DNA from 2 places in the Bacillus cereus group sp. BfR-BA-01316 genome. Region 2 is predicted to be linked to the other one. Evidence: riboswitches for the same ligand, from Rfam matches in the RefSeq annotation. Region 2 holds a riboswitch; the other holds the start of a gene.

Region 1 (8,073 bases), on a different contig from region 2:
CCCTGCCATAAGTAGTACAGCCTTTACAATTTGTACCCAACTTGTAGCAGTCATACCACCAAAAATAACGTACACTGTCATAAGTGTACCAACGATTAATACGGATGTCGTATATTCAATTCCTAATAATAATTTAATAAGTGCACCCGCCCCAACTAATTGTGCAATCATATAAAAAATCGAAATCGTCATCGTATTAAGTGCTGCAATACCGCGAACTTTTTTCGCATCAAAACGCGCCGCAATCATGTCCGCTAACGTATACTTCCCTAAATTTCTAAGCGGTTCTGCAACTAGGTATAATACAACTAAGTAAGCAACTAAGAAACCTATACTATAAAAGAACCCATCAAATCCTGTTAACGCTATCGCTCCGGCTATACCAAGAAATGACGCAGCAGACATGTAATCTCCGGCAATGGCCAGACCATTTTGCCAACCAGTTAATCCCCCTCCAGCCGTATAAAATTCACTCGCATTTTTCGTTTTTTTCGATGCGAAATAAGTTATAACAAGTGTACCAAGGACGATAATTAAAAATAGCGCAAAAGCGGTTGTATTCAAAGTCAGCCCCTCCCTTGTTGCATATCTTGCAGAATTTTTTGCGAGATTTCATCAAAGGATTCTGCTTTTTTGCTATAAATCATACATAATGCCCATGTCATTATAAATTGCGCAAAAGCAAATACCCACGCCCATGTAACATCACCAAATACCGGTGTATTAAGCACCTTTGAATACGATGTTAAAATAGGTAATGTAATAAAAAAACTTAAAAAGAAAATACTCATCGGAATGATAAACTTCTTTTTCGTATTTAATAACAATTGAAACTCTTCAGACTGAACAACTTCTGTATAATTCACCTCATTTTGTAACTTACGTGCTGACGTATCATCTCGTTTCATTCTCTGGTCCCCTCTCTTAACTTAAAATACAATTCCCCCTTGCATACCTAAAAACTAATTTTTATAAATATTCAGAAACTTATTTTCATTTTAGACAATCCGTACATTCCTGCAAAGATTTTTCGATAGACATTTTTCGTCATTTTCTCCTAAATTTTCAATATACTTTTTCAACATAAAATTTGATTGATTCGATTAAACTTTTATTCCCGTTAAAACAGAATAAAGTGAAACTTTAATCAGTGGGGGTTTTACGGGCAGCCCGACTCCCACCTAACTTCCTCGTATTCGCCGAATTTTGAAGTGGGAGTCTTACTGCTCGCAAATAGCGGGATAAAAAAAGTAGTGCTTATCGCACTACTTCTGTCTTTGTCTCCTTTTCTAAATTACGAGCTGTTTCACTTAATTCAACGTCTTTTCCATCTTTAAGCGTTCCAAATATAAAATCGAATACTGGATTTGAAACTCCGAACCAAAACTTTTCATTTTTATAATGGTGTAATATGTGCTGTTTTTTTAGCCATCTTCCAAACTTAGTGAAGGGACGAATCGGTTTATGTGCAATATAATGTTTCCATTCATAAACGAGGAGCATGATAATCATTCCGACTCCAAATGAAAGTGTAACAGTAACACTTTTTGTAATACCATATGATATAAGTAAATAGATAGTAAAGCTAGGTATACTAAACCATGCAGGCAAAAATAAAAGCTTCAAATCATCTGGATATACGTGATGATCATAATGTAATCTTCTTAACATTTTTAATAAAAATGCGTTTTTAGGCGGCTTTAAATGGAATAAAAAACGGTGTGTTATATATTCGTTAAACGTATAAAAAACAATCCCAAACACACACGCTAACATACCGATCCATGTGAAAAATTGCATTTTTAAAATAATAATAAAAATTAATAGAACACTATACATAATAACAATATCATGTTGTAAAAAGAACTCTTTCACCACTCTCTTCATCTTTCTTCCCCCTTTTCCCAAAAAACAGCCGTAACATATTGTTACGACTATTTCTTTTCTATTTTATTCTTATTCTATTCACTTTACAAATTTGCCTGCTGTTCTATTGTCGAGAAAAAAGTGTTCGGACCAAATATATTTTGCTTCGGAATAATGTGTTCTACTGCAAACACTGTTACTTCTCCTCTTTGTACTTCTCCAATAATGAGACCGAATACTTCATGATTTACCGCAAACGTTGGTTGTTTCGTTTGCAGTAACCTTGCTGCATTTTTAAATACCGCTTCATATAGTGGATTCCTATCAGTAATTTCTTTTCGGATTTTTGGTGCTAAAGTGATGATAATTTCTTTTCCGTCAATAGTGGTTCGATACATAAAAATCTCCCCTTCAATCTTATATGAACAACTGTAAAGCTTTGTATGCAAAATGGATAGAATATCCTACTAAAATAATACCTGCTCCGGCTGTAATATAGCCAAGTGCTTTTTTCTTTAATAAAGTTCTTCCAAAATGTACAGAAAAGGCAATATTTAAATTCCACAAAATAATACCAACAATAATGCAAAGACTGTACAAAAAAGCTTCTTGTTTCGTTACCTTTGTAAGCAACGAGCTAAGTGTACTTCCGTATATGCCAAACCAAAAAACGAGATTTAATGGATTGGATATCGCAATTAGAAATCCTGCCATAAAAGATTGTTTAAGTCCACCTATCTCTTCTTGTTTATATTCCATATTAGAGTGAGAAATTCCTTGTTTTACACTTTGAAACCCTAAATAAAACAACAAGAAAAAACCAGCGCAATACATAAAAGCTTGTACATATGTATACATAAACACAGAAGATAAACCGAAATAAATAAGCAGCATAAACAAAATATCAGCAGTCATTCCTCCGATTCCAACAATCCACGCATGCCAAAATCCACGTTCAATTCCCCGTTTTAACATTTCAATATTAATCGGACCTACAGGTGCAGCTAATGAAATACCTAATACTATTTGTTGTATAATTGCTCCAAACACCGCTCTATCCTTTCTACTTCTTTTACTATTAAGTAATGATGCAAATATAGAAAACAGACTAGCTTTCATAAAAATTATTCACTAATACAATACCCTTTTTTATCCAAAATATGCAAAAGAGCCATCCAGTTGATGGCTCTTATTTCTCTACTCTATGATGAAAAGGACATTTACCTTTAATCGGCTCAATATCATCCCCTATGAAATATTGTTTCCATTCACGATGATTAGGATCGCCGTAGTGACTAATGTTAGGGTGCTTCGGCAACTGATCCCACTTTTCAACTCGTTCACGGACCATTTGTCTTGAATACGACCCTTTAGGACGATCTCCTTCTAATCCATCGAAAATAGTTCGTGGCTGGAATCCAATAACGAGAGAATTTCCTAAATGCCTAGTTTTTCTCTGTTTATAAGCTGGCGCATTCCCAAATGCAAATATTGGTTCACCACCAAATGAAAATTCCCATAAATGATGGTCAGGGTCTGCTGGAATTTGCTTCGGCCATGTTTGGTTATCATTTTCATGTAAATACTGTAGTACTTTCCAAAAGTAATCACGGTAATATTCCAATGATTTTTCTTCACATTCTGGTTCCACAAAAAGAAAAAAGCCCCTTCTTACAATCGGCCGCTCTTTCATTAGCTCCAAAAAAGTTAACATTGTATTGGGCAAATGACTCCAATCATTATGAGAGAGAAATGAATAACGAAGTTCATTCTTCTTCAATGCTGTTAAACCGAAATAACACGGGAAGGTTGGTTCTAACACGACACTCGAAAAATCATGAAATTCTTTTGCAACCCAATTCGGTATGTCGACTCTATTTTTCATCCCTTCATTATCTAATAAATAAGACTCATCCATTCTTTCACCTCATTATGTACAGCATTCACTTAAGAATATTACATACTCGGCTTGTCCTATACCTTTTTAAAAATTCGAGAAGAAATTAATTTAAAATGCAAAATTTTCAAAACACTCACTTGACTAAATTCTACCAATTCATGTATATTTAAATTAATCATTTAGCAGAATATTCGAGAATGTAGCATTTTTTATTTATATTATTTTTTAATGAATTTCACTAAATGAAAAAAGGAATCGTTTTTAGGAGGAATTGTGACATGCAAGGAAAAGTAAAATGGTTTAACAATGAAAAAGGTTTTGGATTTATCGAAATGGAAGGCTCTGAAGATGTATTCGTACATTTCTCTGCTATTCAAAGCGACGGTTACAAAGCTTTAGAGGAAGGTCAAGAAGTATCTTTCGACATTACTGAAGGAAACCGTGGACCTCAAGCTGCTAACGTAACAAAACTTTAATCCCACATATGACAGGAGGTTACCTTACTTGGTAACCTCCTTTGTTATTCCTTTGTATATTTCCGTTTTACAGAGCAAAAACTATGTGAAATGCACAAAATACAAAGGAGGCAATAACAATGGGGTCACATGTAAATGATTTTGAAGAAGTAAAATTCCGTGTAGAAACTGCACAAAAAATGGTAGGTTCTGCAACAATTTCAATGGATCCAGACACATTAGAGCATGCCACTACTGCAGTAGAATCGGCTCGTTCTCAGCTTGAAATCATGAAATCCGTTGCAACGGATTTAGATGAGCCATTTCTAATGAATGAAGAAAAAAAATTAAGTAAGTGCGAGCATCAATTACACGAAGCGAAGCACTAAAAAACATCCAGAGAAAATTCTCTGGATGTTTTTTTATGACAATTGCTCCCCATACTTTTTCAACTTCTCTCCAACCGTACATTGCCGTATACAAAAAGAATGGGCATAGTATTTACTATGATTTTTCCGATTATGTTCCTGCAGGAAACACCCTCCGCAATACGTTTCTAATAAGTCATTTACCTCTGTAATGAGTTGCTTCTTCTTCACGTGTGCACCTCTCTATTCGGTTATTTCTTTATGACTATCAATCGTCGTCCCTTCTAATGCTTGCGCTGCTAATTGATGTGCCTCTTTATTTTGCTTTCTAGATATCGGTTCACAAACAAGTTTTAATTTCATTTGCTTCGCTTTTTGTTCAATTTGGTCTAAGTAATGATTTAAATGTTCATCATAGCAAGGCCATTCACCAGCTAATTGCTGCAGTACAACTTGAGAATCTCCACGAAGTGTAACTGCTTCATATTTAATTCCTAATTCCTCGAGTGTATTCATCCCGTATAATAATGCTGCGTACTCCGCTTCGTTATTATCATATATGCCTTCTATGTATGCATTGCGACGAACTCGATAATTTGTATTTCCTTTTTTGTAGTATACACATATGCCAACCCCAGCTTCTTTCGTCTGCACATCATAACCACCATCAAAATAAACTTGAATTTCTTGAGGATCTTCCTCCACTTGCTTACTCAGTTTTTTCATTTCTTTTAATGACCATTCCGCGTCCATTTCATCGTAAAATAAAAGTTCTTTCACCCTACCTGTTTTCTCAAAATCCTCCGCAAATTGAAGCACTTCTTCTATGTTCATATAATCTGTTGTTAATTCAGTTTGTAAACCACGCTTCGTTTTATACAACCAATGTATTTTATATTTCATACTAGATTCCCCTTTTATAAGACTTCTTATATTTATTTTATTATATTTTATCAAGAGTCACAGCATTATATTCAATATAATCACATACAAAAAGAGCCATCCTATATAAGGACGGCTCTTTCATCTATTACATAAATCTTTCAAATTGTACTCGCTTATTAATCCAGTACATTACAGGCATACCAATTGCCATTACAACAAATTCACCAACTGCACAAGTTAGCCATGTCAATAAAAATGGCAGATCAAACGCAAGATGAAGTTCAATTGCTATCATAAACATTGTAATTGTAAAAATAACTGTATTAAAAATCATACGAGCCCAAACACCTTTAATGAAGCGCATAGAAATAATAGTTGCAAGTAGTGCAAGAATTGATTGCCCTACTCCAAATACTAAATCATAAGCGATCATAGGTGAGAAAAAGAGATTCGTTAAAAATACACCTAATACAATCCCGTAAATTGCTTTCTTATTGAATACAACGAGATGATTAAACATCTCTGAAATACGAAACTGTACACTCGTAAAGCCAAATGGCTGAATAAGCATAGAAACAGCAATATATAATGCCGCTAAAATACCATTACCGACTAATGTTCTTATATTCATGACAAAATCTCCTTAGTTTTTTTACGTGGGATGGTTTCGAACCACGTTATTCGTTTTTAAGCAACAAGATTATATTTTACGCAATAGGTGCTCTTTCGTCAATAGATTCCTATCATTTACTACCTTTTTTCTTTTAGACAACGTATAATAAAGTGAAACTTTAATCAGCGGGGGTTTTGTCCATCCCCCACTGATTATTAGCCCGCACCAATCGGGTTTTTACGGACCGTTAATACGGGATAAAACATATGAAAGATTTAGGAGGTTTCACTTCATGACAGCAACAATTCAAAATGAAAAAGTGATCGTTTCCATCTCTGACAAAGGTGCAGAATTACAAAGCGTTCGCTTAAAAGAAGACAATACAGAATATTTATGGCAAGGTGATTCTACTTATTGGGGACGTCGTGCACCAATCTTGTTTCCAATCGTCGGTCGATTAGTAGAAAATACATACTACGTAGAAGGTAAACCTTATTCATTAACACAGCATGGTTTTGCCCGTGATCTTTCGTTCTCTGTTAAAGAACAAAGTGAAACAAAAATCACTTATGTCGTTACTAGTAATGAAGAGACGTTACAAAAATATCCATATGAATTTGAATTACTCGTTTCTTATGAAGTAGACGAACAAAATATACATGTTACATATGAAGTAAACAATCCTTCTTCAAAAGAGATGTTCTTTTCAATCGGAGCACATCCTGGATTCAACTGTCCTTTATTAGAAGGTGAATCATTTGCAGATTATCATCTATCATTTAACGGATCTGAACGTTTAGAAACTAGCATATTAGAAGGTCCTTTTCTTTCAAATGAAAAGCAACTAATCGCTGAAAATACGAAAGAATTGCCACTTACATATGATTTGTTCAAAAATGACGCGCTTATTTTTGAACATATGAATACGAATGAAATTTCTATTCGCTCACATAAACATAATAAATTTGTAAAAGTAGCATTTGATGGGTTCCCATTTGTCGGCGTATGGACACCAGGAGATAACGCACCTTTCTTATGTATTGAACCTTGGTACGGAATTGCTGATGAAGTAAAGCAAACAAAAGATTTTAAAGAAAAAAAAGGAATTCAATCGTTACAAGCGAATGAAACATTTACATGTCGTTATAGCATTACAATTGGATAAAGTGAAACTTTAATCAGTGGGGGGGGTTCATCCCCCACTGATTATTAGCCCACACCAATCGGGCGTTTACGGGCAGTAAGACTCCCACAAATAGCGGGATAAGTACTCTATCCCCTACTTCTAAAAAAATTTTCAAGTAGGGGATAACCTTATAACTGGAGGTTTCTCATTTTGATTGAAGTATATATCGATGGTGCATCAAAAGGAAATCCTGGACCTTCTGGTGCCGGGGTTTTTATTAAAGGGGTACAGCCACCTGTACAATTGTCATTACCACTTGGGACAATGTCAAACCATGAAGCAGAATACCACGCTTTACTTGCAGCATTAAAGTATTGCGCAGCGCATAATTATAGCATTGTATCTTTTCGTACAGATTCTCAACTTGTTGAGCGGGCTGTTGAAAAAGAATACGCAAAAAATAAAATGTTTGCACCGCTTCTAGAAGAAGCACTGCAGTACATAAAAAATTTCGATCTCTTTTTTATTAAGTGGATTCCAAGTAGTCAAAATAAAGTCGCTGATGAATTAGCTAGAAAAGCTATTTCACAAAATTAACGGGGGTATGAGTGTGAAAAAAGGGTGGATTGCTCCTCTCGCATTATTATTCGTCTCTTTTATTTGGGGAGCTACGTTTGTTGTCGTTCAAAATGCTATGTCTTTTATTGGACCATTTACTTTTAATGCTATTCGCTTTTTATTCGCTGGAATTATTTTATTATTCGTTCAAATGATTTTCTCACAAAAAACTTCAAAACAAGATATAAAACAGAGTAGTCTCGCTGGATTGATTGTTGGATTCTTTTTATGTATTGGCTATT
Region 2 (8,073 bases):
TTGCTCATATGCTCTTTTTATTTTCTGAAGCATTTTTGCTGAACATTTTCGTTTCTCTGGATACATAACCATTCCCATAAACCTATTCCCAGCTCTATCTTTCCACATATAATCCCAATGTGGCAATATGCCTTGTTTAAAATCTCCCATAATTCTCCTCTCCTTTATCTTCTATTTATGAACGTGGTGTTTCTGAATATGTATAAATTACCTGTCCACCGCGCTGTGCGTTCCCGATAATATGTTTAAAATCTTCTCGATTTACAACAACTTCCCTGAACGTATAAAATACATCTTTCGTCGCAACATACTCCTTTATTTCACCATTTTTCAGCTGATCCAAAATTGCATTTGCTAATTGTTTATCCATGTATTTCACCTCTCTGCAATAGTTTATTTTATCGCATCTTCTATAGGTCGACAACGGTAAAATTATCCCGTTACTATTATGTAATTCACTTTCATTATTTTTATAGCTATATCACTTTATTATATTCGCACTAAATATCATATACTAACATAGCTACTTCTCTATATCAAACTTTTTAACACTCTGTATAACAAAGTTCCAAGTCACTGTTTGTTATTTTATTTTATGCTACAATATACACATAGAACTAGGAGGGATACTATGATTCGGAAAGCAAAAAAGACAGATGCGGTAGGAGTAGCACCTTTACTGTATGACGCTCTGCACGAAATTGCTGAAAAAATCACAGGTAGCACAATTGAAGCAAAAGTAATACTAGGACTTGAAACATGGTTCGCAAAAGAAAATAATCGATTGAGCTATGAAAACTGTTTAGTGGCTGAACAAGATGGAAAGGTAGTTGGAGTTATTGTCGTTTATCACGGTAGTGACACTGAACAACTTGATGCACCAATCGTACACCACTTAAGAGAACTACATGAAGACGAATCCATTACGTTAGAAAAAGAAGCTGAATTTGATGAGTATTATATTGACACGTTGTCAGTTTCAAATATGTACAGTGGACGTGGCATTGGCTCTAATTTAATCGATGCAGCTGAACTTCATGCAACTGAAAAAGGGCATGAAAAAATTGCCTTACTTGTTAATTTAGAAAACAAACGCGCTTTTTCACTATATGAAAAACTTGGTTACAAAGAAGATAAAACCGTTATGCTCGTTGGTGAACCGTATGCCCATCTAATAAAACCATTACGGTCATTGGTTTCTATATCTTAACAGGACAATTCTTTTTTACTTGTTATGTAGAGAAAGAGGCTGCCAAAGGGACAGCCTCTTTTAAATTAATTTTGTATTTAATATATTTCCATCCATCGCCTCATGAAATGTATACGTTGTACATCCCCATGGCTTCCTATGGAAAATAGGCGAACCAGACCACCCCATTGCCCTCAGTTCAGTCCCAATCATCGCATTAAAATAACTATGACCTACAAGGGCAATACGTCCATGTACGAGCGCATAGCGGTGCAACATATTAGCAGCTTGCCTTGCTCTTTCTCGTACTTCCTTATAGGACTCCACCTCTTTACTATAACCAGCTATCCATCGTGTACGTCCAATAAACATCCATACATTTGGTTTACATTTCAACCATTTTGGAGCATAAAAACTCGTTGGAACTTCAGCTTCCCTAAAAAGAGGATTTTGCACAAAAGATAGGGAATCCAATAACTCAGCCGCTGACTGTACAGCGCGCCTTTGATCACTCGTTACAACCAGTTTCGCTGATTCAATCGCCTCAATTGTTTCAATTGGTATAGGAGTTTCTTTTACTGTAGTCCCTAAATCATATTTCTTCATCCATTCACGAAATGAAATAATTGTCATTGGCTCTATAGTACTGTCCAAACGACCATGATGAATAAAAGAAATTCGCATTCTTTCCACTCTCCATTCATCACTTACGAACTATATTACGTACTATTTCTTATTGCCATCATACCATGCATAAAAAGAAAGTTATATATCCCCACCACTATTATGTGTTATCGAAGTGTGCACACCATCCAGTCCATCACAATATGTAGTTGTTTCATGATGACGCACTTTCTTCAACTGTATATAAGAAAATAAAAATAATAAAATCGCTATAAAGCTCCCCACAATTTCAAACATCATTTTACCGCCCCTAATTTCCCCCACTTTAGTAGGTCATTTTATCTTTTATTATACTCCCATATAAAGATGTATGTATTTTCATCATTCCTCTCCTAAACAATATTTTTTACATATTTTCTTACAAAAAGTGAATATTTTTCGAATTTTTACTTTGGAAACATTTACAAAGTAGTAAATATAGTTCAAAATAAGAGGAAATAAAAAAGCCCAAATTATTCTTTTTTTGGGAAAACTGGAACAAGGAGAGTTGCTTATGCAGATCGCAGAAACTGGAGATATCATTGAATTTAAAGGTGGAATGCAAGGCCGTGTTCAAAAGGTAAATCAAAACTCCGTTATTGTTGATATAACAATTATGGAGAATTTTAGAGAACTAGATATGGAACCGCTTACAGTTGTAAGCCATAAAAACTATACTGTCATTAATCAACATGCATAATATAATAGAAAGAAAGGATCTGTATATCATACAGATCCTTTCTTTCTATTATATTAACGATTATCGATCGTTTCTGGATATAAATCGTGATTCATCATGCGGTAGTCTGCCATTTTCTCATACTTAGTTCCTGGGCGGCCGTAGTTACAGTAAGGATCGATTGAAATACCACCACGTGGTGTAAATTTCCCCCATACCTCAATATAGCGTGGATCCATTAATTTAATTAAATCATTCATAATAACGTTCATGCAATCTTCGTGGAAGTCACCATGATTTCGGAAGCTAAATAAATATAGCTTTAAAGATTTACTCTCTACCATTCTTTGTTCTGGAATGTAGCTAATATAAATTGTTGCAAAATCTGGTTGTCCTGTTTTCGGACATAAACTTGTAAATTCAGGACAATTGAATTTTACAAAGTAATCACGGTTTGGATGGTTATTATCAAATACCTCTAAAATTTCCGGGCTATATTCAAATAAATATTTTGTATTTTGATTTCCTAATAATGTTACATCTTTTAAATCTTCATCTAATCTTCCTGCCATTTTAAACATCCCTTCTCATTATACCCCTCGTTTATTTCCCCATACTAACGTATGAAGCTGAGGCAGTACTTTCGCATCATTCATTTCTTTACAATTCACAGCTTTTTCAATAAGCCACTCATATTTTTCTAATAGTTTTTTTATAAGCACCGCATCATCCACTGTTTTCGTATCATCATTCCCTACTTGTAAGAAAAATGGTACATTCGGATAACGCTCGTGCATCTTAACTGCATATTCAAAATCTTGATTATCGAATACTACTACTTTTAAACTAAAATCTTTCCCTGCTAGTTTATGAATAACAGAATCTAACATCTGAAAATCTGTTTTCATAGTTGAACTTGGTGGTTTTGGAGAAATCGTTACCTCATCAATTTGAAGCAACCAATCTTGCCATTTACTCCCTTGCGTTTCTACCGCTGTTCGCATTCCATTCTCCTTTAATATAGAAAGAAGAAATTGCATATTTTTCAGCAAAACAGGATTTCCACCCGAAATCGTAACATGAGAAAAATTTTCTCCACCAATTTCTACAAGCTCATTCCAAATGTCTTCCGGTGTCATTTGTTTAATTTGATCTTTGGCCGATCCATCCCATGTAAAAGCAGAATCACACCAAGCACAGCTATAATCACAGCCTGCTGTACGGATAAACATTGTCTTTTGTCCTACAACCATCCCTTCTCCTTGAATGGTCGGACCAAATATTTCTAAGACGGGGATTTTACTCATCGAGCATCCACTCCCGTCTTACTTCCGCATAACTAGTCGGCGTCTCAAAAAGACGAACAAATTCAACACGAGCTCCCTTGTATTCGTTCGCACGATTATCTTTCGTTAATGCTTCTGCCATCTTTTCATAAATCCAAACGACCATATTTTCAGCAGTCGTATTCATTTCTGGCAATGTTTCGTTTAAATAACGATGATCTAAATAAATTTCTATTTCATTTTTCCAAATCTCTTTTATATCTCCAAAGTCAATTGCAAGGCCTATTTCATTTACATATCCGCTAATTCCAAATACGACTTTATATGTGTGACCATGTAAATTTTTACATTTCCCTTCATAGCAGTGTAAATGGTGCGCTGCGTCAAATGTAAATTCCTTGCTGACCATTACTCTTTTATTATGATATTTGAGTTGTTCACGTTGAATATCCTTGTCCATTTTTTGTAAATTTTCTACGATGCGAAATCCAAAAAAGTTATCCATTAGTTGCTCGCTCCTTCGCGTTCTTGTAGATACGTATCTAATCCTGCTTTACGAAGTTGACATGCTGGACATTCACCGCAACCATCACCAATGATTCCGTTATAACATGTTAATGTTTTTTCTCTAACAAACTCAAATGCTCCAAGTTCATCAGATAATTTCCATGTCTCTGCTTTATCAATCCACATAAGTGGTGTATGAATAACAAACGGATAATCCATAGATAAATTTAATGTAACGTTTAATGATTTCACAAACACGTCACGACAATCTGGATAACCACTGAAATCAGTTTCACATACACCCGTTACAATATGACGTGCTCCAACTTGTTTTGCTAATACAGCCGCAAATGATAAAAATAGTAAATTTCGTCCATCTACAAATGTTGATGGCAATTCACCTTCTTCATGTGTAATCTCCATATCCGTTCTCGTTAACGCATTTGGAGCAAGTTGATTTAATAAACTCATATCTAGTACCGTATGTTTAATTCCTAACTCTTTCGCGATTTCCGTTGCACAATCAATTTCTAACTTATGACGTTGATTGTAATTAAACGTTACAGCTTCCACTTCTGCAAACTGTTGTATTGCCCAAAATAAACATGTTGTACTATCTTGTCCACCACTAAAAACAACAACTGCTTTTTCTTTTTTCATTTCACTCATTCTCCTTCTCTACTACGAATAAGAAGAAAGAACGTTCTTGAACTGTCACAATAAAAAAACAAAACAATACCTAAGGATATTGTTGTTTCCATAGTTTTTTATAGAGGGAGTTCGCGAACCTCTCCCATGCAGTGCACGGAATTTCTTCTTTCATTGACAAAGATTATTGTAACATATTGTATACTACCAGAAAAAATTTCTGATTTTTTCCGCTATTTCATATTTTATTTCTTTCATTTTATAGTATGATTAATTTAATGTGAGAAGAGAGGAGGCATCCCACTGAAACTCTTTATTATTTATCTCTTTTTAAATATATTATCCATCCTTGTTACAATGCTTGTATATCATTTATTTTGGAATCAAAAAGGGAAACGCTCTCCTAAATTAAATTCATCTATGTTTATTGTATTATGTTGCCTCGCTACCATACTATGTATCACTTTCGCGGCAAAAACAAATTATGGATTTCAATTTGATATGCGTCATATCGTATTAATTGTCGGCACATTAACAGGTGGTCCTATTGCCGGTGCTTCCATCTTAGCTGTATTAAACATATACCGCTTTTTATTAGGAGGAATAGGTGTTTTCCCATCCTTTATCGCTTCGGTTCTACTATTCATTGTTCTACTATTAACATACAAACTGTTTAACCGAAGTTCTAATCGTATAAAAATAGCACTCGCTATCTTTTACAGTCTTATATTCGGATTTGGCTGGATACCATTTTTCCTTTCAGAGGTTACAAATACGGCAGATTATATACCACATATTATCGTGTACGAACTATGTACGATACTTGGTACAATCCTTATTTTATATTTGCTACACATATTACAAACGCAAGTTCGTCTCCAAAATGAACTTATGAATGCTGAAAAATTTCATTTAATCGGTGAAATGGCAGCTTCTATCTCTCATGAAATTCGCAACCCTTTAACTTCAACGAAAGGATTTTTGCAACTTTTACAGTCAGATACATGTTCTGAGAAGGAACGAAAATTATATATCGACATAGCCATTAATGGTATCGAACAAGCAAATCATGTTCTTACAGACTACTTAACTTTTGCAAAACCGAGTATTGAAAAAGAACAACAATTACAAGTAGAGGAAGAATTACTTCATGCGTTATCTTTAATTACACCTCTCGCCAATTTAACAAATGTTCGTATACATTACATAAAACAAAGTACATCTTTCTTTATAGCTGGTGAAAAGCAAAAGCTGAACCAATGCTTATTAAATATTTTAAAAAACTGTATTGAGGCTATGCCTAACGGTGGTGACCTTATTCTTACATTAGTTCCAGACCATAAACATATACAATTATATATAAAAGATACAGGTATTGGTATGGATCAAGAACAAGTAAAACGCCTTGGGTCACCTTTCTACTCGACGAAAGAAAAAGGGACCGGACTCGGGATGATGGTCGTCTTCAGTGTTATTCAAGCAATGAATGGAAAGGTTGATATTATTAGTGAAAAAGGAACAGGTACAACATTTTTATTAACTTTCCCAATCATACAAAAAACGTGATGAAGTTCATCACGTTTTTTCTGTTCCTTCAACTAATTCTGCAAAAGCTTTCACCTTTCCATGCGGCTTTTGATTTTCTTTCCGAGCTTTCCAAGCGCGCTCTTCTTCTCTCTTTTTCTTTGACATACTTTTCAACTCCTTTTTCTCTTCCTCATGTAGTATTCCAAAATAAGAAATAAAACTATGCATGAGTAAAAAAGGAAAAGAAGCGGTTCGCCGCTTCTTTTCCTTTTTCTCGTTATTTGATAGCAGCCCGATTGTTGCGGACTAATAATCAGTGATATGCCCCCTACCGCTGTAAAATTGCATGTTTCGCTTCTTTTAGCTGTGTAAGATGTCTTTGTTCGTGTAAATCCAGAAATTGAACCCATTGATATAAATTCAAATCATTAAAAATAGGATGTTTTAATCCATTTTCAAATAATTCTTTTTCATCTATCACACTATGAAGTGCATGAAATAATTCTTGTCGTGAATGTTCTAGTAATTGAATTCCTTGCAGTTTTTTCATTAATGTTTCTGTTGGTTTCATTTGTTGAGGAGCTTCCCGTTTATGTGTGCGATCAAGCGTAAGTTGGAGGTCTTTAAATGGAGCAAGTTTTCTTTCTTTTTTTTGCAAAGCATATACAAGGGCAGATGTGACAGACTGTTCAACTAAATGCAAATGATGCAAAATTTGAATAATACTCCATTTATCACGGCGTGGCTTTACATTCACCTCCGTATCATTTAACATTTCAATTTCTGATAACAGCGTGCTTCGTGTAGACTGTAATGAGTGAACTAAAGTTTCTAAACTAACATCCATATTAGATTGAAGCATAGTGCTTTCCCCCCTTTTGTTGGTGAAAAGGGGTGCTCCCCATTAGAAACACCCCTAAAATGATTCTGAATTTTCTTTTATTATCTCATCATTTTTCCATTATGTCGATGTTAAACATGTGAAAAAAGTGCATGTTTTTTACAATTTTGTGTCGTCAACAGCACGTAACCACGCTTCAATTTCTGTAATTACACTTTTTACACACCCCTCAGCGAATGGTGATGTTAAATTTGCAACTTCTACTAATTCTAAGAATGATTTACTTCCACCTTGTTGACAAAGATTCACATAATCTTCCCAAGCCTCTTGTCTATTATCTCTTGCACGTTTCCAAAATTGCAGTGCACAAATTTGAGCTAACGTGTAGTCAATATAATAGAATGGTGAGCTATAAATATGGCCTTGACGTTGCCAGAAACCACCACGCTCTAAATAATCATTATCTTCATAATCACGATGTGGTAAATACTTCTTCTCTATGTTACGCCATGCTGACTTACGTTCTGCTGGCGATGCTTCTGGATTTTCATATACATAATGTTGATATTCATCTACAGATACACCGTACGGTAAAAATAGAAGTGCTGAACTTAAGTGTGAGAAGTAATATTTATCCGCATCTTCTTCAAAGAATAACTTCATCCATGGCCATGTAAAGAATTCCATACTCATTGAATGGATTTCACACGCTTCATATGTTGGCCAATTATAT

The links. A riboswitch is a leader RNA that binds a small molecule or an ion and turns the genes downstream of it on or off. The one in region 2 is predicted to bind preQ1.
Region 1: linked by a shared signal. The riboswitch ahead of MR071_RS04705 (QueT transporter family protein) and the one ahead of queC (7-cyano-7-deazaguanine synthase QueC) in region 2 are both predicted to bind preQ1.

Annotation. Positions count from the first base shown of each region.
Region 1 is NZ_JAKUGX010000004.1:27,269-35,341, reverse strand. Features, by position in the region: gene MR071_RS04755 (solute symporter family protein) at 1-564, opposite strand, end outside; gene MR071_RS04750 (DUF485 domain-containing protein) at 567-908, opposite strand; gene MR071_RS04745 (sterol desaturase family protein) at 1,258-1,887, opposite strand; gene MR071_RS04740 (hypothetical protein) at 1,971-2,264, opposite strand; gene MR071_RS04735 (LysE family transporter) at 2,284-2,916, opposite strand; gene MR071_RS04730 (YqcI/YcgG family protein) at 3,056-3,784, opposite strand; gene cspB (cold shock-like protein CspB) at 4,045-4,242, shown strand; gene MR071_RS04720 (DUF2564 family protein) at 4,362-4,610, shown strand; gene MR071_RS04715 (zinc-finger domain-containing protein) at 4,644-4,820, opposite strand; gene MR071_RS04710 (ribonuclease H family protein) at 4,833-5,492, opposite strand; gene MR071_RS04705 (QueT transporter family protein) at 5,620-6,105, opposite strand; PreQ1 riboswitch class I at 6,112-6,156, opposite strand; gene MR071_RS04700 (aldose 1-epimerase family protein) at 6,380-7,252, shown strand; gene MR071_RS04695 (reverse transcriptase-like protein) at 7,424-7,810, shown strand; gene MR071_RS04690 (DMT family transporter) at 7,824-8,073, shown strand, end outside.
Region 2 is NZ_JAKUGX010000013.1:37,970-46,042, forward strand. Features, by position in the region: gene MR071_RS12420 (hypothetical protein) at 1-150, opposite strand, end outside; gene MR071_RS12425 (hypothetical protein) at 176-370, opposite strand; gene MR071_RS12430 (GNAT family N-acetyltransferase) at 632-1,210, shown strand; gene MR071_RS12435 (histidine phosphatase family protein) at 1,271-1,873, opposite strand; gene MR071_RS12440 (hypothetical protein) at 1,955-2,113, opposite strand; gene MR071_RS12445 (YkvS family protein) at 2,367-2,552, shown strand; gene queF (preQ(1) synthase) at 2,606-3,103, opposite strand; gene queE (7-carboxy-7-deazaguanine synthase QueE) at 3,122-3,838, opposite strand; gene queD (6-carboxytetrahydropterin synthase QueD) at 3,831-4,322, opposite strand; gene queC (7-cyano-7-deazaguanine synthase QueC) at 4,322-4,984, opposite strand; PreQ1 riboswitch class I at 5,078-5,121, opposite strand; gene MR071_RS12470 (ATP-binding protein) at 5,330-6,538, shown strand; gene MR071_RS12475 (DUF6254 family protein) at 6,548-6,664, opposite strand; gene MR071_RS12480 (DinB family protein) at 6,828-7,361, opposite strand; gene MR071_RS12485 (M3 family oligoendopeptidase) at 7,500-8,073, opposite strand, start outside.